Linked DNA regions of Methylovirgula sp. 4M-Z18. The protein of the gene in region 1 interacts with the protein of each later gene in a pairwise test. Links are inferred from orthologs where the notes say so. Each region holds a gene or a part of one and is shown in the gene's direction. Other genes may lie near its edges.

Region 1 (4,968 bases):
CGAAGATCGATTCCGAAGGCACGAACATGACTGCAATGTCTTGGGTCACGCCGGGCACCAGATAGCGCTCGGCAATGTCCTTCACATGTTTGCCGACATCGCCGCGCACCCGCGCGATGGCCCCGCGTCGCTCCTCTTCGGTTTCCGCCTCGCGCAGAGCGGTAAAGCCTTCGAGCGGGAATTTCGCGTCGATCGCCATGCCGCGCTCGTCATTCGGCAGCCGGATTAGGCAATCGGGCCGCACGCCGGTTTTCAGCGTCGCCTGAAATTCGAAGGCGTTGGGCGGCAGGCCGTCGCGGATGATCGCTTCCATGCGGCTTTGCCCGAAGGCACCGCGTGTCTGCTTGTTGGCGAGAATATCTTTCAGCGTCACCACCTCTTCGGTCAGGCCGGTGAGGCGGTTCTGCGCCGCGTCGATCACGGCGAGGCGCTCGTTGAGCTTGGTGAGATTCTCCGCCGTCGTTTTGGAGGATTGCTCCAGCCCCTGGCCGACCTTGGTGCCGACCGCGTCGAGCCGCTCGGCCATGTAGCGGGCGAGGTCCGATTGGCGGGTGGTGAGCACCTCGGCCATGGTTGCGAGCCGGCCGGCAAGCTCGGCATTGGCCTTGTTGATCTCGCCCAGCCGCTCGTCGAGTTCCTGGCTGCGCTCGGCTTCGGCCCCGGCGGCAAAATCGCGCTCCCGATTGGCGCGCAGGGTCGCTGTGGCGAGTACGAGCAATAGCCCAAGCATGGCCAGGACGGCGAGCACCAGAAGGTGCAGTACCGTGACCGGCGTCGATCCGAGGGTCAGGACGGGGGAGGAGAGAGTCATACCTTGCATGAGCCCATCATATATGATTCGCGCGTAAGAACAAAATAGGAACTTTTCCAATCTAAGGGCCGTAAATCCGGAGCTATTAAATTGACCGATTACCCCAGCGCGCTTATGTGATGCGCAAGAGCCCGATCAACCGAGACCCATCGATGACCATCCGCCCCATAGTCCTGCTGCCCGATCCCCGTTTGCGCCTCGTTTCCGAGCCGGTGACAACGATCGACGCCGAGATTCGGACGCTCGTGGATGACATGCTCGAGACCATGTACGACGCCCCCGGCATCGGCCTTGCCGCCATTCAGATCGGCGTGCCGAAGCGGGTGGTCGTCATCGACCTCGCCAAAAAGGAGGAAGAGGAGCCGGCGCCCATGGTTTTCCTCAATCCGGAAGTGGTCTGGAAATCGGACGAGCTCGCCACCTACGAAGAAGGCTGCCTGTCGATTCCCGATTATTTCAACGAGGTCGAGCGCCCCGCGAAAGTGCGCGTGCGTTATATAGACCGGGACGGCAAGGAGCAGGAGATCGACGCCGACGGGCTTCTCGCGACCTGCCTGCAGCATGAGATCGACCATCTCAACGGTGCTTTGTTCATCGATCATATTTCGAAGCTGAAGCGTGACCGGGTGATGAAGAAATTCACCAAGGCGGCGCGGCTCGCGGTCTAGGCCGGAAGCCAGGACGCAAGGATTTCGAGTATCAAATGACTCTGCGCATCATCTTCATGGGGACGCCGGATTTTGCGTGTCCGGTTCTGTCCGAGATCGTCGGCCAGGGCCATGAAGTCGTGGCGTGTTATACGCGCGCGCCCAAACCCGCCGGGCGGCGCGGATTGGAACTGACGCCATCGCCGGTGCAGGTGGTGGCAGAGCGGTTTCACATTCCTGTGCTGACGCCGAAAAGCTTGCGCAGTGAGGAAGCCGCCGAACATTTCCGCGCGCACGACGCCGATGTGGCGGTCGTCGTCGCCTACGGGCTGATTTTGCCGAAAGCCATTCTCGATGCGCCGCGTCTAGGCTGTTTGAATTTGCACGGCTCGCTGCTGCCGCGTTGGCGCGGTGCGGCGCCGATTCAGCGCGCGATCATGGCGGGCGACACGGTGACCGGCGTCATGGTGATGCGTATGGACGAAGGGCTCGACACCGGACCGATCGGGATGGCGGAGAAAATCGCCATCACGCCCGAGATGAATGCGCGCGACTTGCACGACCGCATGGCGACGATCGGTGCCGACCTGATGGCGCGCGCGCTTGGCGCGTTGTCGCGTGGCTCGCTGCACTTTCAGCCGCAAGCGGAAGATGGCGTGACTTACGCCGCGAAAATCGACAAGGGCGAAACACGGATCGATTGGGCGAAGCCTGCGCCGGACGTGCATAATCACATTCGCGGCCTCACGCCCTTTCCGGGCGCTTGGTTCGAGATGGATTCCGGCAAGGGGCCGGAGCGCATCAAAGTTTTGCGCGCACATTTAGGAGCGCGGGCGTCCGGCGCCGGTGCGGGCGGGACGCCCGCGGTCCCAGGGACTACGCTTGATGGCAATCTCATGATTGCCTGCGGCACAGGCGCGATTCAACTCGCCGAAATCCAGCGCGCCGGCAAGGCACCGATGCAGGTCGCGGATTTCCTGCGCGGCACGCCGGTGGCGGCCGGAGCGAAGCTTAACTGACATGCCGCGCTACAAGCTCACCATCGAATATGACGGTACGCCCTTCGCCGGCTGGCAGCGGCAGGAGGTGCATCTCTCGGTGCAGCAGGTGCTGGAAGACGCGCTGTTCGGCGTCACCGGCGAGAGGCTGATCGTGCGCGGCGCGGGCCGCACCGATTCCGGCGTGCATGCGACCGGGCAGGTGGCGCATATCGAGACGAGCCGTGTCTGGCGCTCCGATACGATCCGCGATGCCGTGAATGCGCATATGCGGCCGCATCCGGTGGCGATCGTGCGCGCCGAGGAGGTCGGGGACGATTTCGACGCGCGCCACTCCGCGGTCAAGCGCCATTATCTCTACCGGATCATCAATCGCCGCGCGCCGTTGACCCTTGAGGCCGGGCGCGCCTGGCTGGTGAAGCGGCGCCTCGATGCACAAGCGATGGACACGGCTGCAAAACGCTTGCTCGGCAAGCACGATTTCTCGACCTTCCGCGACAGCGAATGCCAGGCGGAGAGCGCGCTTCGCACGCTCGATCAATTGGATGTGACGCGTGTCGGCGACGAGATTCATATCCGTTGCAGCGCAAGATCTTTCTTGCACCGGCAAGTGCGTTCGATGGTCGGCTCGCTCGAATATGTCGGCGCGGGCAAATGGACGGCGGATGATCTGCAGGCGGCGCTGGAGGCAAAGGACCGCCGCCGCTGCGGCATGGTCGCGCCGGCGGACGGGCTGTACTTGGTGCAGGTGGATTATTGAGGGTGCCGCGCGGCCTTCTGAAGGTGGCATGCGAAGCATGACGGATGAGGGGACACCCTTGCGAGATTAGCCGTTACGAATATCGAGAAAACTCACGATTCCGAGTCCCCTCATCCGACCGCCTTCGTCGGCCACCTTCTCCCTTTGGGAGAAGGGAGCGCGCGGCATCATTGCTGCAAGAAATACGCCTCCAAAACCTTCTCATAAATCACCGCCAATTGCTCGACATCCGCCACCGCCACATGCTCATCCACCTGATGCATCGTCTGGCCGACAAGGCCGAATTCGACGACGGGGCAATAATGCTGGATGAAGCGCGCATCCGACGTGCCGCCGGTCGTTGACAATTGCGGCGTGCGGCCCGTCACCGTATGCACGGCCGTGGCGACGAGCGTGGTGAAATCGCCGGGCTCGGTGAGGAACGCGACCGCATTGGTGGGGTCGAAGGTGAGCGTATAGGCCGCGCCTGCCGCCACCGCCGCGCAGCGCGCGCGCAATTCTGCCTCAAGGCTTTCCGGTGTCCATACATCGTTGAAGCGGATGTTGAACACCGCGCGGACCTCGGCCGGAATCACATTGGTTGCCGCATTGCCCGTATCGACCGTCGTCACTTCGAGATTGCTCGCATCGAAATGCGGCGTGCCCTCATCCAAAGGCTTTGCCTTAAGCGCGGTTAAAAGGCGCAGCATCGCTGGGATCGGATTGTCGGCAAGATGGGGATAGCCGACATGGCCCTGCTTGCCATGCACGACAAGGCGCCCGGTAAGCGAGCCGCGGCGGCCGATCTTGATCATGTCGCCAAGCGCATTCGGATTCGTTGGCTCGCCAACGATGCAATGATCGAAGATCTCGCCGCGGGCTTTCGCCCATTCGAGCAGCTTGACCGTGCCGTTGACCGCAGGGCCTTCTTCGTCGCCCGTGATCAGAAGCGAGATCGTGCCCTTGGGCGCGGCGTGCTTTTTGAGAAATCCCAGTGCCGCAGCGGCAAAAGCGGCGACACCGCCTTTCATGTCGGCCGTACCGCGTCCCCACACCTTGCCGTCGGCGATCGTGCCGGAGAACGGGTCGAAATGCCATTTTGCCGTATCGCCGGGCGGCACCACATCGGTATGGCCGGCAAAGGTGAAATGCGGTGCGCCGCTGCCGATCTTGGCGAAGAGATTGTCGACATCCGGCGTGCCCGGCGCGCTGAAGCGTGCGATCTCGACATCAAATCCCGCCGCAACGAGCACCTTGCGCAAGAGTTGCAGCGCGCCGCCTTCCTGCGGTGTGACGGATGGACAGCGGATGAGATCCTGCAAGAGAGCGACGGCAGGATGGGGCGCGCTCAATTCAATTCTCCCTTGGTGAAGCCGAGAACCACCACATTCCAGAAGGCGACCAGGCTCAAGCACACGCCCGCGAGCCACGATCCATAGGGCGGAAAAAAGGCGTTGAGGACCGGGCCGAAGGATGCGGCGAGATAGATGGCGGCCGGCAGGATCAAGCCGAGATAGGGCGAACGGCCAAGATCGCGGAAGCGCTTGGCGCTCACGAAATAATAGCACACATAGACCAAGATCATGACGATGTTGAAAATGCCGGAGAAGGTCATTTTCTGCATCAGTTCGAGCATATTCGTACTGTTGTCGAGGCGCATCACAGCGCTCACGATGGCATAGCGCAGCGCGGTTGCGATGAGCGCCGCGATGATCCACACGGCCCCCAGCAACGTGACCGCCAGCCACCAGGTGCGACGGTCGATCACGCCCT
Region 2 (5,192 bases), 3.0 Mb from region 1 along the record:
AACCAGGATGCCGGGTCATTTTCATACTCCCCAGGGACGATTTTCGGCGTTGCCCTGAAATAGGAAACTTGATGTTTTCCAAAATATCGCGTAAAGTGATGTTGTCAAGAGGGGAGTTCAGAAAATGATGACGCTGGCCGACACAAGGGAAAAACGGTCGCGCGGACGTCCCCAGGTCCGCTCCGATCACGATACCCGCCACCTCATCGCCGACGCGGCGCGGGCCGAGTTCATGGCGCAGGGCTATGCCAGAACCAGTATGGACAATGTGGCGAAAAGCGCCGGCATTTCGAAAAAGACCCTTTACCGCCTGGTGCCGACCAAGGCCGATCTGTTTCAGATTTCGGTCGTGGACCGCATCGAGCAATTCATGCTGGCGGCGGATTCAGAAGGAACGAAGGGGCAGGATGTCGCGGCCGGGCTTGAGCGCATCATGATCGAGTTCGGCATGCTGACCCTATCCAGCGACACGATCGCCATTTTGAAGCTGGTGATCGCCGAAAGCGACCGATTCCCCGAACTCGCGACCAGTTTCTATGCGTTGGCCATCGACAGGACCTACGAGGCGGTGGAGCGCTACTTGCGCAAAAATTGCGAACTCGGTTCGATCCGGCTCGACGACCCGCACGAGGCGGCGGGGATGCTGCGCGGCATGATGGTGATGGAGCCGCAGCGCGCCGCCATGCTGCGGCACGCGCCGGCGCCGACGAGGGAGGAAATCATCGCCCGCGCGCGCCGGTGCGTTCAGGTTTTTTTGCAGGGGTGTGCGAAGGAAGAAGATTAGCTCGCGCATTCTCGCGTCGCGAGATTCGACGTGGCCGCGAAGCGCGTGCGCTTTGCCTCAAACCGCCGGGTGGCCGGATTAGTTCTTACTTGTTAGCTGCCGGCCCCTTCATGCGCCGGCACCGGCAGTGTAAATTCGATCGTCGCAGCTTCTAACGGCAGCGTGCCGAAGCTCGGGGAATGGGGCGCGACAAAGGCTGCCGGGGCGCTCTTGCCATCACTGGAAGCTGTGAACGTTTCTTGGGAGGCGATGATGAGTCATGTTCTCGGCACGATGAGACTTACCTCAGGCCTGGGCGCCTGCGCGCTTGCATTCGTGATGTGGATTGCGGCTTCGGTGGGCGCCATGGCGCAGAGCCCGCCGTCCGCCGAGGCGCGGCTGAAGGAACTCGGTATCACGCTGCCGGTCGTGCCGCCTCCGGTCGCCAATTATGTCGATGCGGTCAGGGTCGGCAATCTGTTGTTCCTTTCGGGCAACACGGCCGGCGCCGACTGGAAGTACAAAGGAAAAGTGGGCAAGGACCTCTCCGTGCAAGAAGGGTATGACACGGCACACCAGGTTGCATTGGTCATGCTGGCGAAAGTGCGTGTCGCGCTCGGCAGCCTCGATCGCGTGAAACGCGTGGTCAAGGTCTTCGGCATGGTGAACTCGGCCGAAGGGTTTGGCGATCAGCCGAAGGTCATCAACGGGTTTTCCGATTTGATGGTGGATGTCTTCGGTGATGCGGGCAGGCACGCGCGCTCGGCCGTCGGCATGGCCGGACTTCCGTTCAACAGTGCCGTGGAGGTCGAGATGATCGTCGAAGTGGGCGAGTGATAGAGCGGAGCGGAAGCCGACACCCGGCGGGCGCCGCCGGGACGCCTATTGACACTTCACCTTAAATCATGCTTCTGGAGGCCCACTTCCTTTGCTTTTCGGGCAGACGATGCGTTTTGTCATGACGACCAAACCGACGGCTAAAAAGGCGACGCCCAAAACGGGCGGCACGCTGCGCTGACGTTTGTCCTCATGTCCGGGCCCTCCTCCGGTGGATGAGAGGGCAAAATCCTTAAAGGATATCAGGCCTTAAGGATCGGACCGCCGGGGGAGACCAGGGGCTCTCGCCTCGTATTGAAGGACTTCACATCATGGGTTTTAAGGTCGCAATTGCCGGCGCCACTGGGAACGTGGGCCGTGAAATGCTGGATATCCTGGCCGAGCGCCGGTTTCCGGTCAGCGAAGTGGTGCCGCTCGCCTCCTCGCGCTCTCTGGGCACGGAAGTGTCCTTCGGCGACAAGACGCTCAAGTGCAAAGTTCTCGAAAATTACGACTTTTCCGATACCGACATCTGCCTGATGTCGGCGGGCGGAGAAGTTTCGAAGCAGTTCTCGCCCAAGATCGGCGCGCAGGGCTGCGTCGTCATCGATAATTCCTCGGCCTGGCGCTATGACGCCGACGTGCCGCTGATCGTGCCGGAAGTGAATGCTGATGCGGTCGCCGGCTTCACCAAGAAGAACATCATCGCCAATCCGAATTGCTCGACCGCGCAACTCGTCGTGGCGCTGAAGCCGCTGCACGATGTCGCCAAGATCAAGCGCGTCGTGGTTTCGACCTATCAATCGGTGTCGGGCGCCGGCAAGGAAGGCATGGACGAATTGTTCGCCCAGACCCGCGCCGTCTTCGTCTCCGACACGGTCGAGACCAAGAAGTTCACCAAGCGCATCGCCTTCAACGTCATTCCGCACATCGACGTGTTCATGGAAGACGGGTACACGAAGGAAGAGTGGAAGATGATGGCGGAGACCAAGAAGATCTTGGATCCCAAGATCAAGCTGACCGCCACCTGCGTGCGCGTGCCGGTGTTCATCGGCCATTCCGAAGCGGTGAATGTGGAATTCGAAAATCCGATCACCGCCGACGAGGCGCGCGACATCCTGCGCGAGGCGCCCGGCTGTCTCGTCATCGACAAGCGCGAAAACGGCGGCTACATCACGCCGCATGAATCGGCCGGCGAGGACGCGACCTATATTTCCCGCATCCGCGAGGACGCGACCGTCGAGAACGGCCTCAGCTTCTGGTGCGTGTCGGACAATCTGCGCAAGGGCGCGGCGCTGAACGCGGTGCAGATCGCCGAAGTGCTGCTCAACCGCCGCCTGATCGCGCCGAAGCAGAAGGCAGCATAAGCGCGGCTTCACTGCGATAGGTAAGAGAGGCGGCGGCGCGAGCTCGCCGCCTTTTTCATGCCCGTGTCTTCTCGGGACTCGGCAACGCCACGGCCAATATCATGCACATCAGCGCACCAACCGCCGCCGCCTGGAAACCATCGATATAGGAGAGCACCGCCGCCTGTTTGGCGATCGCCTGGGCGAGCAGGCCGGTTGCGCGTTCCGTCGTGACGACGAGATCGGCGGTGTGGGTCGCGAGCGCGGCGCGATAGGCGGCCAGGCGGTCGGCGGTGAGGCTCGCGAGCCCGTCGACATGCAGGCCGATCAGGTTGGAATGCACCTGCTCGCGCACCCGCACGAAGGTCTGCATAAAGGCGGTACCGATTTCGCCGCCAAACATGCGGCTCACCTGCAGCAATGTGCCGATGGTCAGCGCGTCGGCCGGGCTGATCGCCTGAACGGCGAGCCAGACGAGCGCGGTGAGCGCGAAAGATTGGCCGATGGCCTGGATGATCTGCGAGGTCAGGAAATCATTCGTCGCCCAGGCGCTGGTCAGTTGCGTCGCCATCAGGCAGGCGGTGCCGACCATCGCGGTCCCGAAACATAGGATCCAGCGGCCGCTGACCCGGCTCAGCAAATAGCCAAGCGGCAGGACGATCACCAATTGCGGCAAGGCGATCCACAGCAGGACGGAACCGACCTGCAATTCGCGGAAATTCTGCACACTCTGCAGGTAGTTCGGGATGATATAGGCGGTCGAGAGGATGATGAAGCGAAAGCCTGCGAGAATGATCAAGATGAACACGAGATCATGCTGCAGCAGCAGCCGCAGGTTGAGGAACGGCCTGTGCGTCACCCACAATTCGCGAACGACGAAGGCGAGCGTGACGAGGCCGCCCGACAGCAGGAGGCCGCTCACCAGGCCATTATTGGTCCAATCGAGCCGATTGCCCTGGTCGAGGCCGGCGTAAAGCAGGCTGAAGCCAAGGCCGGCATAGACGATGCCCGGCCAGTCGAGCTGCGCGCGCAATTCGGTTTTGATGTCCTCGCGCGGAATGCCGTACCACACGCAAGCGAACATCAGCGGCATCATGAGGCAATATTGCCAGTCGATCCAGCGCCAGGAGAGGTGGTCGGAATACCAGCCTTCGAGCGAGGCCGCGACATTCTGCGACAATTCGGAATTCATCGCATAGACGGCAATGCCGTAAGCGATCAGCCGGGTCGGCAGGCTGCGGGCGATGAAGCTGATGGTCAGCGGGATGAACGTGCCCGACCCGACGCCGCAGAGAAATTGGGCAACGAGAAACGCGCTGAGATTGGGCGAGAGCGGCGCCAGCAGGCTGGCGGTGAAGAAGAGCAGAATGCCCTGTAGCAGAACGCGCCGCACGCCGAAAATCGCGCCGAGATAGGGGCAGGCGACACCGATCAGCATCTGGCCGATGCCGAAGCTCGTGGTCATCCAGGCGCCTTCGTCGAAGCTGAAATGCAGGCCGCCGCGCAAATCGGCAATGCCGAAGCTGGTGACGCGGCTGCCCAGCGTCGACATGATCGCGCCGAACAGGACGCCCAGAATGCCGATATAGGGGCGCAATGTGTCGGCGCTGAGCCGCGGATGCGCCTCGGCGACGCCATGTAGCGCCGCGCCGGCGGACGAGATGGGCGCGAGCGGGCGGATCATGGCTTGGCCGCAGCGGCGCCGTCATCCGGTCCGGTGCTGGTGTCGATGGTCGCCTCGACCGAGAGGCCCGGGCGCACCAGCGTGCCCAGTGCCGGATGGGGGTCGAGCACGACCTTCACCGGCACGCGCTGCACGACTTTGGTGAAATTGCCGGTCGAATTGTCGGCGGGCAGCAGGGCGAAAGTGCTGCCCGTTGCCGGCGACCAGCTTTCGACATGACCGGTGAGCGCGAGATCGGGATAGGCGTCGACCGTGATCCGCGCGTTTTGCCCCGGCCGCATATGGGTGATCTGGGTCTCCTTGTAATTGGCGATCACCCAGATATTGGGCAGCGGCACCACGGCGATCACCTGGGTGCCGACGTTGACGAACTGCCCCGGCCGCACCTGCCTTTGGCCGACGGTGCCGTCGACCGGCGCAACGATGCGCGTATAGTTCAGATTGTTGGTGGCCAGCGTCACTTGCGCCTGCGCCGCCTCGATCTGGGCCTCGATCTCCTTTTGCTGGGTGTCGAGACTGGCGAGCAGGGCCTTTTGCTGGTCGAGCTGTGCTTCGTTCAGGCTCTTTTGGGCGAGCGAGCGCT

The links. Proteins that work in one complex are often made in the same cells at the same time.
Region 2: the proteins of V9T28_RS15180 (region 1) and V9T28_RS01090 interact in binary tests that used the Escherichia coli proteins (3 or more experiments, as listed by UniProt). The link is inferred for Methylovirgula sp. 4M-Z18 from one-to-one orthologs.

What each region holds. Positions count from the first base shown.
Region 1 is NZ_CP149574.1:3,260,928-3,265,895, reverse strand. What follows is about bases 1-2,721. They hold V9T28_RS15180 (peptide deformylase), read left to right. Parts: upstream 1-963; coding sequence 964-1,479; downstream 1,480-2,721. Other genes in these bases: truA (tRNA pseudouridine(38-40) synthase TruA), read left to right, coding at 2,479-2,721; fmt (methionyl-tRNA formyltransferase), read left to right, coding at 1,521-2,477; V9T28_RS15185 (DNA recombination protein RmuC), read right to left, coding at 1-820. In the rest of the region: more of truA, read left to right, coding at 2,722-3,216; dapE (succinyl-diaminopimelate desuccinylase), read right to left, coding at 3,384-4,547; V9T28_RS15160 (DUF805 domain-containing protein), read right to left, coding at 4,544-4,968. UniProt on the Escherichia coli protein: Removes the formyl group from the N-terminal Met of newly synthesized proteins. Requires at least a dipeptide for an efficient rate of reaction. N-terminal L-methionine is a prerequisite for activity but the enzyme has broad specificity at other positions.
Region 2 is NZ_CP149574.1:252,794-257,985, forward strand. The notes cover bases 984-3,928. They hold V9T28_RS01090 (aspartate-semialdehyde dehydrogenase), read left to right. Parts: upstream 984-1,911; coding sequence 1,912-2,946; downstream 2,947-3,928. Other genes in these bases: V9T28_RS01085 (RidA family protein), read left to right, coding at 1,037-1,600; V9T28_RS01095 (MFS transporter), read right to left, coding at 3,002-3,928. In the rest of the region: V9T28_RS01075 (HlyD family secretion protein), read right to left, coding at 1-19; V9T28_RS01080 (TetR/AcrR family transcriptional regulator), read left to right, coding at 128-784; more of V9T28_RS01095, read right to left, coding at 3,929-4,609; V9T28_RS01100 (HlyD family secretion protein), read right to left, coding at 4,606-5,192.